3 regions of the Tardiphaga sp. OK246 genome follow, and region 1 is predicted to be linked to each of the others. Evidence: predicted binding sites of a transcription regulator. Region 1 holds the regulator's gene; each other region holds the start of a gene.
What was found. The regulator PhoB, encoded in region 1, activates phosphate uptake and scavenging genes when phosphate is short. The targets are predictions, from matches to a motif close to TGTCATNNANCTGTCAT.
Positions count from the first base shown of each region.

Region 2: the regulator PhoB is predicted to act here: its motif matches at 3,454-3,470, upstream of phnC (phosphonate ABC transporter ATP-binding protein).
Region 3: the regulator PhoB is predicted to act here: its motif matches at 1,747-1,763, upstream of CHC01_RS19390 (YdcH family protein).

Region 1 is NZ_FZOX01000005.1:434,572-440,393, forward strand. It holds gene pstC (phosphate ABC transporter permease subunit PstC) at 1-422, shown strand, start outside; gene pstA (phosphate ABC transporter permease PstA) at 424-1,269, shown strand; gene pstB (phosphate ABC transporter ATP-binding protein PstB) at 1,266-2,093, shown strand; gene phoU (phosphate signaling complex protein PhoU) at 2,122-2,835, shown strand; gene phoB (phosphate regulon transcriptional regulator PhoB) at 2,928-3,632, shown strand; gene CHC01_RS23460 (GcrA family cell cycle regulator) at 3,736-4,245, opposite strand; gene CHC01_RS23465 (aspartate aminotransferase family protein) at 4,692-5,822, shown strand, end outside.
Region 2 is NZ_FZOX01000001.1:424,005-429,826, forward strand. It holds gene phnE (phosphonate ABC transporter, permease protein PhnE) at 1-507, opposite strand, end outside; gene phnE (phosphonate ABC transporter, permease protein PhnE) at 504-1,388, opposite strand; gene phnD (phosphonate ABC transporter substrate-binding protein) at 1,469-2,407, opposite strand; gene phnC (phosphonate ABC transporter ATP-binding protein) at 2,521-3,330, opposite strand; gene CHC01_RS02075 (LbetaH domain-containing protein) at 3,575-4,225, shown strand; gene CHC01_RS02080 (alpha-D-ribose 1-methylphosphonate 5-triphosphate diphosphatase) at 4,222-5,409, shown strand; gene CHC01_RS02085 (DUF1045 domain-containing protein) at 5,490-5,822, shown strand, end outside.
Region 3 is NZ_FZOX01000004.1:209,683-215,504, forward strand. It holds gene purE (5-(carboxyamino)imidazole ribonucleotide mutase) at 1-110, opposite strand, end outside; gene CHC01_RS32650 (hypothetical protein) at 107-286, opposite strand; gene CHC01_RS19375 (hypothetical protein) at 318-653, shown strand; gene CHC01_RS19380 (hypothetical protein) at 680-931, opposite strand; gene CHC01_RS19385 (YdcH family protein) at 1,357-1,563, opposite strand; gene CHC01_RS19390 (YdcH family protein) at 1,813-1,998, shown strand; gene CHC01_RS19395 (NAD(P)/FAD-dependent oxidoreductase) at 2,167-3,270, opposite strand; gene CHC01_RS19400 (sensor domain-containing protein) at 3,461-5,822, shown strand, end outside.

The sequences.
Region 1 (5,822 bases):
TCGCCATCATGGTGCTGCCCTTCATCACCTCGATCTCGGTCGACGTGTTCAAGACGGTGCCGCCGGTGCTCAAGGAAGCTGCTTACGGCGTCGGCTGCACCACCTGGGAAGTCGTCCGCAACGTCGTCATCCCCTATACCCGCGTTGGTGTGATCGGTGGCGTCATGCTGGCGCTCGGCCGTGCGCTCGGTGAAACGATGGCGGTGACCTTCATCATCGGCAACTCGTTCCGGATCACAGGCTCGATCTTTGGCCCGGGCACCACGATTTCGGCAGCGATCGCCAGCGAGTTCGCGGAGAGCGACGGTCTGCATCAATCGGGTCTGATCCTGCTCGGTCTCCTGCTGTTCGTGCTGACATTCTTCGTGCTCTCGGCAGCGCGTCTGATGCTGCTGCGTCTGGAAAAGAAGGCGGGCAACTAATATGAACCCGATTTACGCATCACGCCGCCGCAACGACATGATCATCCGTGGGCTCTGCATGGGTGCCGCTCTCTTTGGCGTCACCTGGCTCGCGCTGATCCTGTTCACGCTGTTCTACAACGGTATCGCCGGCATCAGCCTGCAGATCTTCACCCAGAACACGCCGCCGCCCGGCTCCATGGAAGGCGGCCTGCTCAATGCCATCGTCGGTTCGATCATCATGACCGTCATCGGCGTCGGCATCGGCGCGCCGCTCGGCCTGTTTGCAGGCACCTATCTCGCGGAATACGGCAAGCACGACAAACTCACCTCGGTGATCCGCTTCATCAACGACGTGTTGCTGTCGGCCCCGTCCATCATCATCGGCCTGTTCGTTTATGGTGCGGTGGTGGTTCCGATGGGCGGCTTCTCGGCTCTCGCCGGTTCGCTTGCGCTCGCCGTGATCGTGATCCCCGTCGTGGTTCGCACCACTGAAGATATGCTTGGTCTCGTGCCGAACCCGCTGCGCGAAGCGGCCTCGGCGCTCGGCCTGCCGCGCTCCCTGGTCATCAAGCGGATCGCCTATCGTGCAGCCCGCGCCGGTCTCATCACCGGCGTGCTGCTGGCGACCGCGCGTGTCGCCGGTGAAACGGCGCCGCTGCTGTTCACCGCGCTGAGCAACCAGTTCTTCAGCCTCGATCTCACCAAGACGATGGCCAACCTGCCGGTGACCATCAACAACTTCGTGCAGAGCCCATACGAGTACTGGAAGCAGCTCGCCTGGAGCGGTGCCCTGATCATCACCTTGACCGTACTTGCCCTTAACATTGGCGCGCGCATTCTCGGCGCCGAGAGGACAGCAAAATGAGTGAGCTTTCTGTGTCGTCTGGCGTTCCTTCCGTTTCGATGCCGCCGCCGTCGGCCCTGCAGGGCGAGACCCGTCCCAAGGTCACCGTGCGCGACCTGAACTTCTACTATGGCGAACACCACGCCCTGAAGAAGATCAACCTGACGCTGATGGCGAACCGCGTGACTGCGTTCATCGGCCCGTCGGGCTGCGGCAAGTCCACGCTGCTGCGCATCTTCAACCGCATGTATGACCTGTATCCCGGCCAGCGCGCCGAGGGTCAGCTCATGCTCGACAACCAGAACATTCTGGATCCGAAGCTGGATCTCAACCTGCTGCGCGCCCGCGTCGGCATGGTGTTCCAGAAGCCGACTCCGTTCCCGATGACGATTTACGAAAACATCGCCTTCGGTATCCGCCTCTACGAAAAGATCTCCAAGTCGGAGATGGACATCCGCGTCGAGAGGGCGCTGCGCGGCGGTGCACTCTGGAACGAAGTCAAGGACAAGCTCAATGCGTCGGGCCTCAGCCTGTCGGGCGGTCAGCAGCAGCGCCTTTGCATCGCGCGCACCATCGCGGTGCGGCCGGAAGTGATCCTGTTCGACGAGCCGTGCTCGGCGCTGGATCCGATCTCGACCGCGAAGATCGAGGAACTGATCGACGAGTTGAAGGATCAGTACACGATCGCGATCGTGACCCATAACATGCAGCAAGCCGCCCGCGTCTCCGACAGCACGGCTTTCATGTATCTCGGCGAGTTGATCGAGTTCGATCAGACCAACAAGATCTTCACGTCGCCGACCGACCGCCGTACCCAGGATTACATCACCGGCCGCTTCGGCTGACGCGACATATTCGCGGGAGGAATTTGAGATGGCTTTTGAACACACCACCAAGGCTTTCGACGACGATCTGCAGGAGCTGACCCGTCTCGTCGCCGAGATGGGTGGCCTCGCGGAGCGGCAGATCGTCGAATCCGTCGACGCGCTGATCCGCCGGGACGTCGCACTTGGCGCCCGCGTCGTCGCCACCGACTCCGAGATCGACCAGTTGCAGCGCACGATCGAAGAGCGCGCCGTGCTGACCATCGCCAAGCGCCAGCCGATGGCTGTCGATTTGCGCGAGATTGTCGGCGCGTTGCGCGTCGCCACCGATCTGGAACGCATCGGCGATCTCTCCAAGAATATCGGCAAGCGCGTCAATGCACTCGACAGCGACTTCCATCCGCTGAAGCTGATCCGCGGCCTCGAGCATATGACCGACCTCGTGACCACCCAGGTCAAGGCCGTGCTCGACGCCTATGCCGCACACGATCTGCCTGCCGCGATGACGGTGTGGAAGGGCGACGAGGAAATCGACGCGATCTGCACCTCGCTGTTCCGCGAACTCCTGACTTATATGATGGAAGACCCGCGCAACATTTCGTTCTGTATCCACCTGATGTTCTGCGCCAAGAACATCGAGCGGATCGGTGACCATGCCACCAATATTGCGGAAACCGTGTTCTACATGATCGAGGGCCAGCAGATCCTCGACAAGCGCCCGAAGGGCGACATGACCACATTCGCGAATACGCCGACGGTCTGAAGCATGATCAGGAAAAGTGGAAGCCAGTCTTCCGCAAGGATCATGATTTAAAGACTTGTCGGACGTCACTGAGGGTATTGATCAAGATGGCTGTGAATGCACGCATTCTGGTTGTGGAAGATGAAGAGGCGCTAACGACGCTGCTTCGCTACAACCTCGACGCCGAAGGCTATGATGTTGAAACCGTCGCTCGCGGCGACGATGCCGACACCCGCTTGAAGGAGCGGGTGCCGGATCTCGTGGTGCTCGACTGGATGCTGCCGGGCCTGTCCGGCATCGAGCTGTGCCGCCGCTTGCGCGCACGGCCCGAAACCAAGGCATTGCCGATCATCATGCTGACGGCGCGGGGCGAAGAGAGCGAGCGCGTTCGCGGTCTCGCCACCGGTGCCGACGACTACATCGTCAAGCCGTTCTCCGTGCCGGAGCTCCTGGCGCGCGTGAAGGGCCTGCTCCGTCGTGCAGCTCCCGAGCGTCTCGCCACCGTCTTGGCGTTTGGCGACATCGAACTCGACCGCGACAAGCGCCGCGTCGTGCGCTCAAGCCGTCCGATCGATCTCGGTCCGACCGAATATCGCCTGCTGGAGTTCTTCCTGGAACATCCGGGCCGCGTGTTCAGCCGCGAGCAGTTGCTCGACAGCGTCTGGGGCCGCGACATCTATATCGACGAGCGCACCGTCGACGTGCATATCGGCCGCCTGCGCAAGCTGCTCAATCCCGCTGGCGAGCCCGATCCGATCCGCACCGTGCGCGGTGCCGGCTATGCGCTGGATGACCGCTTCGACAAGGCGGCGGAGTAGGTATCTTCCTTCTCCCCGCAAGCGGGGCGAGGTTAGAAGCCCGCAAACAAAAAATGCCCGGCTCATCACCGGGCATTTTCATTTGGTTTAGATGCTTTCCAGCTCAGCGCGTCGGCTTCGGGACTGCGCGGCGGCGGTCGCTGGCCGGCTGATAGGCGATGCGCGAGTGATGTGCGCAATAGGGGGCGCCGGCCAGGGCCTTGCCGCCGCAGAAATAGAAGTCCGCGCTCGACGGATCGCCGATCGGCCAATGGCAGGTGGCTTCGTTGAGTTCGACCAGCGACAGGCGCTGGCTGATCGGAACGATGTTGTCATAGGCGATCGGGTCGGGCTCGGCCTCGATCTCGTAATTATGGGCCAGGGCGGTATTGCCGCGTGCCATCGGGCGGGCGACACGTACCATCTGCTGTGCCGGGCGCGCCTTGCGCTGCCGCGGAGCTGCCGAGGAGGGGCTCTTGGCACGGCCGGACAGGCCAAGGCGGTGCACCTTGCCGATCACGGCGTTGCGGGTCACGTTACCGAGTTCCGCAGCGATCTGGCTGGCGGAAAGGCCGCCTTCCCAGAGTTTCTTCAACTGTTCGACGCGATCGTCGGTCCATGTCATTACCGTCATCGCCGTTTTCCCTTCGTGAGCGCCGGCCTGACCGGGCAGCGCTGCGAGTTGAGACTTCAAAAATCCCTGCGGTCAGAATCCTTTAGCGCTCACCGGGCGCGAATTTCGCGTCCGGCTGTTACGCCGCACTGGATGTGTCAAAAGGATCTACCGCCGCACGAGATGTCGTATCCGACGAGGCAAAAGCTACAATATGCCGTGACTCGCGCGCAAGAGTCGGGCATGCCGCGTCCACATGCTTCTGCAAATAAAGCTGCAAAATCGGCTTTTTCTGCGACTCCGTGTGACTCGAAAGCCGCAGTGCGCGGTTGACAGTCTTCACAGCACACATAGAATAATGCCCACGTGCCGCCCGAGAAGGGCGGCACGTTTCGTTTCTAGGGTCCGTTGTTCGATTTCGCACAGTTGTCATCGACGCGGCCGCAGTCTTTTCGATCGGATCGGTTATGACCAGCAACGCAACGTCTTCGCCCCTCTCTCAGGCTCACTTGCTGCCTGTTTTCGCGCGTGCGGATGTCGCTTTCGAGCGCGGTGAAGGCGCGTGGCTGATTGGAACCGATGGTGAGCGCTATCTCGATTTCACCAGCGGCGTTGCCGTGAACGCACTTGGCCATGCGCATCCACATATGGTCGCCGCATTGCAGGAGCAGGCCACCAAGCTCTGGCACATGTCGAACCTGTTCAAGAGCCCGGACGGCGAGCGCCTCGCGGCCCGGCTGTGCGAACAAAGCTTTGCCGATTTCGTGTTCTTCGCCAATTCGGGTGCGGAAGCGATGGAATGCGCGATCAAGGTGACCCGCCACTATCATTTCTCCAAGGGCCATCCCGAGCGCACGCGCATTATCACCTTTGAAGGCGCGTTCCATGGCCGCACCCTCGGCACGCTCGCGGCGACCGGCGCTGCCAAATATCTCGAAGGCTACGGCACGCCGCTCGACGGCTTCGATCAGTTGCCGCTCGGCGATATCGAAGCGGTGAAGAAGGCGATCGGCCCGAACATCGCCGGCATTCTCATCGAGCCGCTGCAGGGTGAGGGCGGCGTGCGTGCGCCGAGCAACGCGTTCTTCGGCGCGCTGCGCGAACTCTGCGACAAGAACGGCATCCTGCTGATCTTCGACGAAGTGCAGACCGGTATGGGCCGCACCGGCGAGTTGTTCGCCTATCAGCGCATTGGTGTGACGCCCGACGTGATGTCGCTGGCCAAGGCGCTTGGCGGCGGCTTCCCGATCGGCGCGTGTCTCGTCACGGCGGAAGCGGCCGAAGGCATGGCGCCCGGCTCGCACGGCTCGACCTTCGGTGGCAATCCGCTGGCGGTCGCTGCCGCGAATTCCGTGCTCGATATCATGCTGAAGCCCGGTTTCTTCGACCATGTGAAGAAGATGTCGCTGCTGCTCAAACAGAAACTCGCGGGCGTGGTCGACGGCCACCCTGATGTGCTCAGCGAAGTGCGCGGCGAAGGTCTGCTGATCGGCCTCAAGGCTGTCGTGCCGGCTGGTGATCTCGTGGCCGCATTGCGTGACGCGAAGCTGCTGACCGTCGGCGCCGGCGATAATGTCGTGCGCTTCCTGCCGCCGCTA
Region 2 (5,822 bases), on a different contig from region 1:
CAATTTGCCGAACGCGCCGAAATCCGAAATCGCGATCGCCAGCACGCCGGCAAACGGGCCGAGACCGACGACATTGATCCAGACCAGTGCCCAGATCAGCGTATCGACACCGCGGATCGAATCCAGAAACCGCCTGACCGGAAAGCGCAGCCAGGCCGACGGAATGACGTTACGCGCGGCCAGCAGGCTGACCGGCAGCGCGAACACCGCGGCCAAAGTCGTGCCCAGCAAGGCGATCGACAGCGTCTCGCCCATCGCCTGCAGATAGGCAGGCAGCGACGAACCGGGATTCGGCGGGATCATCATCATGGTGATCCAGCCGAGTTCGCGCAGGCCGGTCCACATCCGCGCCGGCGAGAAATCGAGTTCATTGAGCCCAAAGATGAACAATGCCAGCGCCGCGACCAGGATGGCGGGCACACCGGCGCGCGACGCCATCGGGCGGTTGAAGACATCGGGATAGCGCCCGCGCAACGCGGGGGTATTGACGTCAGGCTGCCTGCTCATGATCTGGCTTCCTTGCCGAACAGACGGCCGCGCAGCCAGCCGGTGCCGATATCGATGATAAACACGGTAACGATGATCATCAGCAGAATCGCACTGACGTCGGAATAGTAGAACTTTCTGACAGCAACGACGAGTTCCTGGCCGATGCCGCCGGCGCCGACGAAGCCCATCACGGAGGCACCACGCACATTGATCTCGAAGCGCAGCAGCGTGTAGCTCGCAAATCCGGCCGCGACCTGCGGCAGCACCGCAAAGCGCATGCAGTCGATCCAGCCCGCTCCGGTCGAGCGAATTCCTTCCACCGGCTTCATGTCGATATTCTCGACGATCTCGCCATAGAGCTTGCCGAGCGCCCCAACGCAGTGGATCGCAATGGCCAACACGCCGGCCATCGGGCCAAGGCCAAAGGCGATGACGAAGATCAGCGCGAACACGATATCCGGCACGGTCCGGCAGAATTCCATGAAGCGGCGCACGGCAAAGCGCAGCGGCACTGAGGGCGCAGTGTTCTCGGCCGCGAGAAAATTGAGCCCGAAGGCCAGCACAGCACCGATCAGCGTGCCGACATAGCTGATCAGCACGGTCTCGCCGAGCAGCGACAGCCACTTCTTCCAGCCCCAGAACCATTCATTGACGTCGGTCCAGACCCGGGCGCCGGCCTCAAGCGTGAAGATACGATCGAAATAACTGCCGAAATTTCCGATCTTCTCCACAAAAGTCCTGAGATTGACCTCGGCGCCCAGCGCCGCGACGAACAGCGCTGCAAAGCAGGCCGCCACAACGAACAGCGTGCGCAACCGACGACGCGCCACCGCCTTGCGATAGGCGTCGTTCAGCACAGCGAGCTGCGGAGCTGGAAGGATGGAAACGGCGGCGGACATGATGTGCGGGCCTATCTGGGATCAAACACAGAAAAGGAGCCGGACCATTTCTGATCCGGCTCCCTTCAATCGTCTGGCGATCAGGACGCCTTCTTCTTGCGAAGCGCGTCCACGAACTTGATCAGGTCGATGGTCGCGTCCCAATCCTTGGTGGTCGCGGCGTGGAAGCCCTTCTTCTGGCCGTCCGACAGGCGATCAAAAGCCGCCTTGTCCTTGGTCGGTGCATCGACGAAGGCCTTGGCGATGGCGACCTTCAGCTCTTCCGGCAGGTCGGAGCTATAGGCATAGGGGCCGTTGATGATCGGGGCCGACTTGTGAATGATGCGGAAGTCTTCCTTCTTCATCGGCGTGCCGTCGGCATTCTTCAGCATGCCCTTGGTCAGCATCTGCTGCAGCGTCGAGTCGTTGTCGTTGGTCCACTGGTTGGCGGCGACATCCACCGTGCCCTGCGACAGCGCCAGCAGCGCATTTTCGTGGCTGCCGGTGAACACGACCTTGCTGAAATAGGTGTCGGCATCGGAGATGCCCATCTTGTCCAGCTCGAAGCGCGGCACGTTGTTGCCGGAGGTCGAATTCGGATCGACCAGACCGAGGTTCTTGCCCTTCAGATTATCGATGGTCTTGTAAGCGCTGTTCGCCTTGACGAAGAACACCGAGTAATAGCCCGTCGAGCCATCGATGTTGATGTCGTTGGCAAAGGCATCGGTCTTCACGCCGGTGAGGCGGGCGCGCGCGAACGAGGCCGAACCATAGCTGGCCATATGGATGTTGCCGGAGCGCTGGCCTTCGATGACGGCTGCGTAGTCATTGGCGATGCGCAAATTGACCTTCACGCCGAGTTCTTTCGACAGATAGGCGACGAAGGGCGCCCAGCGCTCGGTGACGCCCGAGGCGTTTTCTGCCGGGATGATGGCGAAGGTCAGTTCCGGATACTTGGCCTTGTAATCCTGGGCCGAGGCCGAGGTGGCGGCGAAAGCCAGCGCCGCGGCGCTGAGCAGAATGGAGCGACGGTTGATCATGACAGTCCCTGTTTTGATCTGAGGTGAAACGTTTTTTCTTGGTAGAAGACGCGTCTATCGCGGCGATGGCATCGTTACGATGACGTCACCGCTATAATTTCAACGCACTGCAATCACGCGACGGCAGCAACACCGTATTCGGGAACGCGGACAGGCGTCGGCATATGCGCCGATCCCATCACCTCATCGGCTTCGAGATCGTAGAGTTCACGGGCGATATGCTCGGTGAGCGCGGACGGCGCGCCATCGAACACGACGCGGCCAGCGGACATGCCGATCAGGCGATCGCAATAGGTGCGCGCCAGATCGAGCGAATGCAGGTTGCACATCACGGTGATGCCGAAGTGCTTGTTGATCCGCAGCAGCGCATCCATGACGATGCGGGTGTTGCGCGGATCGAGCGAGGCGATCGGCTCATCCGCGAGAATAATGTCGGGCTGCTGCACCAGTGCACGGGCGATGGCGACACGCTGCTGCTGACCGCCGGAGAGCTGATCGGCGCGTTGCGAAGCATATTGCGCCATGTCGAACTGTTCCAGAGCCGACATCGCCAGCGCACGGTCGTCCTCGGGCCACATCTGGGTCAGCGAGCGCCACTGCGGCATCTCGGCCAGACGGCCCATCAGCACATTGGTCAGCACGTCGAGACGACCGACGAGATTGAACTGCTGGAAGATCATCGCCGAGCGCGCGCGCCACTTGCGCAGATCGCGGCCCTTGAGCGCGGTGACATCCACGCCATCAAATACGATACGGCCTTCGGTCGGCTCGCACAGGCGATTGATCATGCGCAGCATGGTCGACTTGCCGGCACCGGAACGGCCGATCACGCCGACGAATGCGCCCGGCTTGATCTCGAACGACGCATTATCGACGGCAGCCTTGGCGCCGAAACGGCACGTCAGCTTATCCACCACCAGCATGAGGCACTCCAATGACAATAGACATCGCCACCGGTAACGCCCGCGTTTAACAATGATGTGACATGTGCCCTGCGCATACGGGTTATCGTCGTTGCGGGAAAAGGACGCCCGAATTCATGTGAACGTCACGACACCGTCACGAAACCGACCGAAGAGGTGCCCGCGCGCCAGCGCACACTCTAATATATCACCCACCGATTCAATATATCACCCACCGATTCCTCTTCCGTCGCACGAGCGTCACATGGCCGGAAAACAACTCTCGCTCACGCCAGCGGTCGATCCCACCGCGAAACTCGTCGATACCGAGCTCGGCGCCTATACCGAAGTCGGCGCGCGCACGATCCTCAATGAAGTGACGATGGGCGACTATTCATATGTCGTGAATGACGGCCAGATCACCTACACGACGATCGGCAAGTTCTGCTCAATCGCGGCGATGATCCGGATCAATCCCGGCAATCACCCGATGCACCGGGCGACACAGGCGCACTTCACCTATCGCGCCAGTGCCTACTTCCCCGGCGAAAGCGACGACGCCGACTTCTTTGCCTGGCGACGCGAACATCACTGCACCATCGGCCACGATGTGTGGCTCGGCCATGGCGCCATCGTGCTGCCCGGCCGCAATATCGGCACCGGCGCGGTGATCGCCGCCGGGGCCATCGTGACCAAGGACGTCGCCCCCTATACGATCGTCGCCGGCAATCCGGCGCGGCCGGTGCGGCGACGATTTTCGGAAGCCGTGGAAGACGGGCTGATGGACCTCGCCTGGTGGAACTGGGACCACGAGATGCTACGACAGGCGCTACCGGATTTCCGCAAGCTCCCGGTCGAGGATTTCCTGAGCAAGTATAAAGGCGTCAAGGCGCCCAGACAGATGGCAGTGACATGACTGGACTTTTCATCGACGGCGGACGCACTTTGCTCGGCCAGGACATCGCCGAGACTTCGCTGCAGATTGGGGATGGCGTGATTGCGGACATCGGATCGGATGCGCCCCATGGCGTGCTCGGCCTCGATGCCTCCGATCTGCTGGTGCTGCCGGGGATCGTCGATCTGCATGGCGACGCCTTCGAGCGGCAGTTGATGCCGCGCCCCGGCGTCGACTTCCCGGTCGATGTTGCCTTGATTGACAGCGATCGACAGGCCATCGCCAATGGCATCACCACAGTGTTTCATGGCACCACATGGTCCTGGGAGCCGGGCCTGCGCGGCGCGGAGAACGCCCGCAAGCTGCTGGATGCCATCGAGACGCTGCGGCCGAAGCTCGCCTCCGACACCCGCTTCCATCTGCGGCAGGAAACGTTCAATCTCGACGCCGAAGATGAGATCGTCGGCTGGCTGCAGGCCGGCCGCATCGATCTGCTCGCCTTCAACGATCATATGGACATCGCCGGAATCTCGAAGCCGGCGAAGCGCGCGCGGATGGTCGAACGCACCGGCCTCACGAGCGAGGCCTTCGATCAACTGGTCGAACGCGTGCTGTCGCGCACCGATGATGTGCCTGCCTCGATTGCCCGCCTCGCCAAAGCGGCGAACGCTGCCGGCGTGCCGACGCTCTCGCATGATGACGCAACCCCTGCGATGCGCGACGACTTCCGCAAGCTCGGCGTCAATATCGCCGAATTCCCGATCAACGTGGAAACCGCACAAGCCGCCGCCGATGCTGGCGACTTCATCGTGTTCGGCGCGCCCAATGTGGTGCGCGGCGGCAGCCATACCGGCTGGACCAAGGCGTCCGACATGATCGCCAAGGGCCTCTGCTCGGTGCTGGCGTCGGACTATTACTATCCCGCGCAATTGCTGGCCGCGTTCCGGCTGCTCCATGATGGCATTCTGTCGCTGCCGCAGGCCTGGGCGCTGATCTCGTCCGCACCGGCCAAGGCTGCCGGGCTCACCGACCGCGGCGAGATCGCGGGCGGGCGCCGCGCTGATTTGCTGCTCGTCGATGACAGCATCGCAATGCGTCCCCGCATCGTCGCCGTGATCGCACAGGGCAAGCTCGTGCATCTCACCGATGCCACGCGCCTGCAGCCGGCGCGTGCCATGCAACGCAAAGCTATTGCCGCGGCGTAACGCGGCTCCTCTCTTACTTGAGCATGATCGTTCCCGAAAACCGGCATCCACTTTTCGGGATCATGCTCTATGGTGCGGCCATGAGTGAATTCCCGCGCTACGCTATCTATTACGCCCCCGATGCCGACAGTGCCCTCTCCCGCTTCGGCGCTAAAATACTCGGTTATGATCCCTTCACCGGCAATGACGTGCTGGTGCCCGGCGATCTCATCATGCAAGCGCCGGACTGGCCGGCTGTTATCAAGGACCCACGCAAATACGGCTTTCACGCCACGCTGAAGGCACCATTTTCGCTGGCGGCGGAAGCCACCGAAGCCGACCTGATCGCAGCCTTCGATGACTTCGCGCGAATGCCCCGCGCCATCCCGGAAATCTCGCCGGTGGTTCGTATCATCAGCGGCTTCACGGCTGTG
Region 3 (5,822 bases), on a different contig from region 1:
ACGATGCGCGCCTCATGGGATACGCCGAGCGCGGTCAGCGTTTCGGCGGCGTGGCGCATGGTTTCCCAGTCCGACTGGCTTCCCATAATAATGGCGACGGGCGCGGTCATTCCGTATTTTCTTTCGCGAATCCAGAAAGATAGGCTGGAAATACAATGTCGTCCCCTTGCGTGGCAAGGAGCGTGGCAAACATGATCTCGTCTTGGTGAAGACTGGCAAGCCTTGTAACAAATCCCATGCAAAAGAAAACCCGAACGCCTGCTGCAAAGTCGGTCAAACGTTCCATGAAGCCGGCAGTTCGGGGTTCCAAAGCGTTGGTGTCGCTGCCGAAAAGCCGCGCGTCGGCGGCAGCGCTCACGATTCGGCGGCTGGAAGCGCAACTCACACAGGCCGAGGCGAAGATTGCCGAATTGCGAGCTTCGGCGGAAACCGACTTCCTGCTCGACATTCTCAACCGCCGTGGATTTGCCCGCGAGCTGACCCGCGCCGTGGCGATCGACCAGCTCACTTTCGTCTTCCGCGACATCAACGTATCGGCTGGCGCCTCTGCAGGCGTCGCACTGCTGGGTCCCGATGTCGATGGCGAAGCCGCGTTGGTTCAGGCCGACAGGGCGATGTATGTGCGCAAGACCGCGCGACGCGCGAAAGTGTAGTTAGTCGATTGTCGGCGTTGGCGCCCTTACAGCGCGCTGAGGTCGTTTGGCACTTCGCCAAAGGCGCGGATCACCTGGGCGTCGCCGAACTCGCCGATCATCGGATCGCCGGTACGGCTGAAGGCCAGTGCGCCGATCGAACCTGGCGCACGGGACAATAGTTCGGCGCGGCGGATGGCGCCGGATGCGCTCTGACATTCCTCGGCGGCACCGGCGGCCGGCGAACCAGAGTCGTCGTGTAGGAAGGGCAGTGCGACATAATAGGTGATATCGGCCATGGTGCCCTCACGAGTCGATTGATCTCGGCACGAGAATGTTCTTATTTTGTTCTTATTGTCAAGTTTCGACAGCGCCTCGTTTGCAGTCGCCCCATTCCGCTCCTGTCAGGCCGCAATAGCTGGCTTGCGCGTTGCGAGCGTCACGTCGGCCAGCGCGAGCGCCATGGCGATCAATTCGCGGAGCCCAGCAGTTTTCACCACGCCACAATGCGATGCTGGCCAGAATTAAGTCTGGCTGTCGTGCCTACGATGCCGCGCGAAAAGAGCGGCGGCCGTCGCGAAGCAAGGTTTTGACGACGGGCGAGTTCAACGCCCAGCCTGCTGCATTCACCGCGAGTTAAAGAAAGCCGATCCATCGATCATCGCGCGTTGAGTTCGCAGTCCTGGCCGTTCTTCAACCCACAGCCACAGCGCGACGCGTTGTCTCAGGCAATAATATCCGGGGTGATCTGGTCTTCGATAAAGGAGATCCGGTCTTTCAGCTGAAGCTTCCTCTTCTTCAACCGTTGCAGTCGCAAAAGATCGGGTGCCGGTGAATGTTGCAAGGCATCGATAGCGGCGTCGAGGTCGCGATGTTCCTGCTGCAATCGGGCGAGTTCTAACGGGAGTTCGCGATCTTCGTCGTCGTTCATGTTTCTAGCTGACTGGATTCGCAAGTCATTTGCGAGGAATTTCTAGGATGACTATCGCCGGTGCAGGCGCACCACGCAAGCCGTCCGGTTCCATGTTTTTGCGGCGCGATCAGGTCACGATTCGTTTCACACGATACCTGAAACTCAAAATACACTTTTCAATACCTATCGACAGATGTCCACTGTCATGTAGAATTCATCGTCCAACCGAACGTATCCTGAGGTTCAATCCTACCGAGGAGTTTTCGAATGGCACTACAGGCGCATCTCGTCGAACTGGAACGCAAGCACAAAGTTCTCGAAAGCGAATTGCACGAAGCGCTCGTGCACCTGTCTACCGACGATCTCCGCATCGTCGAACTCAAGCGTCGAAAACTGATGGTCAGGGACGAAATCCAGCGTCTCAAAAACGGGGCCAGCGAAACGGTGCACTGATCAACGGCTGCACTGATCAGCGAACGATAAATCACAGCATCGACATCGTCGTCTACGTCACTGCTTTCGCGTAGGTGCGATGACGTCTTCCCCTCATCCCGCGATAGGTTTGCGACGAAGCTCCAGTATTCGGTTGGCCTGGATCGCTTCGCCTGCAACCTTTCGCGTTCAATGTCCCGCCATCTCAGCCACGTAGTCCGCGATGGCCAGCGATGATGTCAGCCCCGGTGACTCGATGCCGAACAGGTTGATAAGGCCCGGCACGCCATGGGTCTGGGCACCCTGGATCATGAAATCCTGCACCGCGACTGCGGGCGGCACGATCTTCGGCCGCATTCCTGAATAGCTTGGCATTAATGCGCCGTCCGGCAGACTTGGCCAGTAGCGCCTGATAGCCGGATAGAACCTCTCTCCGCGTGCCGGATCGACCGTGTAGTCGATGTGATCCACCCACTCGACGTCAGGGCCGAAACGCGCCTGGCCGGCCAGATCGAGCGTCAGATGCACCCCGAGGCCGCCCGGTTCCGGCACGGGATAGATCAGCCGCGAGAACGGTGCTTTCGCATTGCAGCTGAAATAACAGCCTTTCGCCAGATAAGCGGGCGGTATCAGGTCGAGCGGCATGCCGTCGAGCATGCGGGCGATCGCGGTTGCGGACAGGCCTGCGGAATTGATCAGCATGTCGCAGGCTAGTGTCATCGGAGCTTCGCCGCCGACATCCAGTTCGAAACCGTCGGCGGTGACCCGGCCACGTTCCAGGGGAGCGAGGAATGCGAAGGCCGCGCCCGCGGCTTCCGCTTCACCGCGCAGCGACAACATGTAGCTGTGGCTGTCGACGATCCCCGTGGAGGGGGACAACAGCGCGGCTTCGCAAGCCAATGCCGGCTCCAGCGCCCGTGCCTCTGTCCCGGATAATTGCTCGAGATCAGCGACGCCATTGGCTTCGGCATGCGCTTTGATCGACGCCAGTTTGGCGATCTCCTCCGGACGTGTGGCGACGATCAGTTTCCCGGAGTTGCGATGTGGGATGCCGCGATCGCGGCAATAATCATAGAGCGCCTGTTTTCCAGCGACGCAGAGCCGTGCCATCAGGCTTCCGGCCGGATAATAGATGCCGGCATGGATGACCTCGCTGTTGCGCGACGAGGTCACGGTACCGATCGCGTCCGTGGCCTCCAGCACGATGACCTCGCGTCCCGCTTCCGCCAGTCGCCGGGCGATCGCAAGACCCACGACGCCGGCGCCCACCACCACGCATTCAACCTTGTCCATGTCGCGTCCGATAGTTTGCTGCGCCGGTCAGCTGCGGTTCGACCTTGCGCATGTGGCGCATTAGTAAAACATTAAGCATCACAGCTAATTACCACCAAATTTCGCCGCATTCTGCAGGTGCGACGATACGCATTTACCTGATCCACATACCTGTAACCAAACACTCACGCTGCGAATACGCGGGTGTGTAATGACTGGCAAGATCGGGCGATCAGACAGCAAGGCGGCAGTGTCCGTCATCGCAGTCGCGTGCCTTCTCGGCAGCATTGCCGGAGCCCACGCAGAATCCCCGGCGGTTCATTATATCAGTGAACTCGACCCGCAAATGATCTGGCAGATCCTCATCGGTGGATTTGTCGCGCTGGCATTTCTCGCCGCCATTGTGCTGTGGGTCGCCTCGGCGCTGCGAAATGTGCGTCGCGAGCAGCAGCGTCGCAATGCGTTTGTCGGTTCTGCCCTCAATCATCTCGGCCAAGGCATCGTGATGCTCGACGACCAGAAGCGGGTCGTGTTTTGCAACGATCGCTATCTTGAGATCTACGACCTGACCCGCGCCGACATCACCAAGGATATTACCGGTCCGGGATTGCGTGAGTTACGCCGCCAGCGTGGCAAGCTCGATCTGACCACCCAGAGCTTCTACGAGCAGACTGTTTCCGCCGGCGAGTACATTGCCGAAATGCCCGGCGGGCAATCCGTTCACGTCAAGTTCAGCCGGCTTCCCAATGGCGGCGCCATTGGCATTCATGAGGACTGCACCGAGCAGCGTTTCCTGCAGCGCGAGCTTGCGACCACCAAGCAATTCCTCGAATCTGTCCTTGATCACGTCCCGATCTGCGTCGCGGCCAAGACCATTGACGATGGCCGCTACATCTTCGCCAACCGGGCTTTCGAGACCTTCTCTCGGCTCTCGCGCGATAAGATCGTCGGCAAGCGACCGGATCAGATATTCTCCGCACAGTCTGCGAAAGCGATTGCCGAAGCCGATGCCCTGGCAGTGGAAACGCGCAGTCAGTGTCGCAGCGAGTTCAATGTGGAGATTGGCTCAGACCTCCGCACGCTGGATAGCAATCGCGTGATTGCCTTTAACGAACGCAATGAGCCGGCATTTCTGATTGCGCTGTTCGAGGATGTGACCGACCGCAAGTCGCTGTCCAAGGAACTGGAGAACGCCAAGAAATTCCTTGAGACCGTGCTCGACAACATTCCTGTGTCGCTGATGGTGCAACAGATCAGCACCGGTCGTTATCTGTTCGCCAACCGCGGCGCAGAGGTCATTTTGGGTCGCAAGCGCGAAGACGCTATCGGTCTGACCGTTCCCGAAATGCTTCGCCCGGAAGAAGCGAAGCTGATCGTCAGCCGGGATCAGGCCGCGATCAGGGGCCGAACACCGATTGCGGAAGAGCATCCGATCAGCACGCGCGACGGATTGCGGCTGTTCCTGACCCGGCGGGTCACAGTGCTCGACGAAGCAGGCGAGCCGCAATATCTGATCAAGACCCACGAAGATGTCACCGACCGCCGCCAGACCGAGGCGCGGATGGCGCATATGGCCTATCACGACGGCCTGACCGATCTGCCGAACCGCCCGGCCTTTTTGCAGGCTCTGTCGCAGATGATCGATGCCTGCGGCGAAACCTCCGAGGAATTCGCCGTGCTGTCGATCGATCTCGACGGCCTGAAGGAGGTCAACGATGTCTTCGGCCATGCCATCGGCGACAAGCTGCTGGTCGAAGTGTCGCGTCGCATCGATTCAGCCGTAGGCGGCGGCGTTGTGGCGCGGCTCGGCGGTGACGAGTTCGGCGTAATCATCGACGGCGCGCAGCCCGCGGCTGGGCTGTTGATCGCAGAGCGGATCGCCGCGGCCCTTGCGGAGGAATTCCCGATCGACGGCAAGTCGGTGCGTACAGGCGTCACCACAGGCATTTCGCTGTTCCCGCGCGATGGCCATGACCCGGCCGCGTTGCTGGCGAATTCCGGCGCGGCGCTGTTCCGTGCCAAGTCGCAGTCGCGCGGTTCGATCAGCATCTTCGAGCCGCAAATGGACCAGCAACTGCGCGATCGCCGCGTGCTGCATCAGGACCTCTCGGCCGCGATCCGCAATGGCGAATTGTCGCTGCACTACCAGCCCCAGGCACGCGCCGGCCAGACCGTCGTCGATGCCGACATTACGGGCTTCGAGGCACTGGCGCGGTGGATTCATCCGACGCGCGGTTTCGTGCCGCCCGGAGACTTCATTCCGTTGGCCGAAGAAAGTGGCCTGATCGTTGAGATGGGTGAGTGGATCCTGCGCCAGGCCTGCCTTGAGGCCGCCTCGTGGCCGGTCCCGCTGCAGATCGCGGTCAATCTGTCGCCCGCGCAGTTCATGCATGGTGATCTCGTCGGCCTCGTGCATTCGATCCTGCTCGAAACCGGCCTGCAGCCCGGTCGCCTTGAGCTGGAAATCACCGAGGGTGTGCTGATCGAGGATTTCGATCGCGGCGTCGCGTTGCTGCGGCGGTTGAAGGCGCTCGGCGTGCGCATCTCTATGGACGACTTCGGCTCCGGCTATT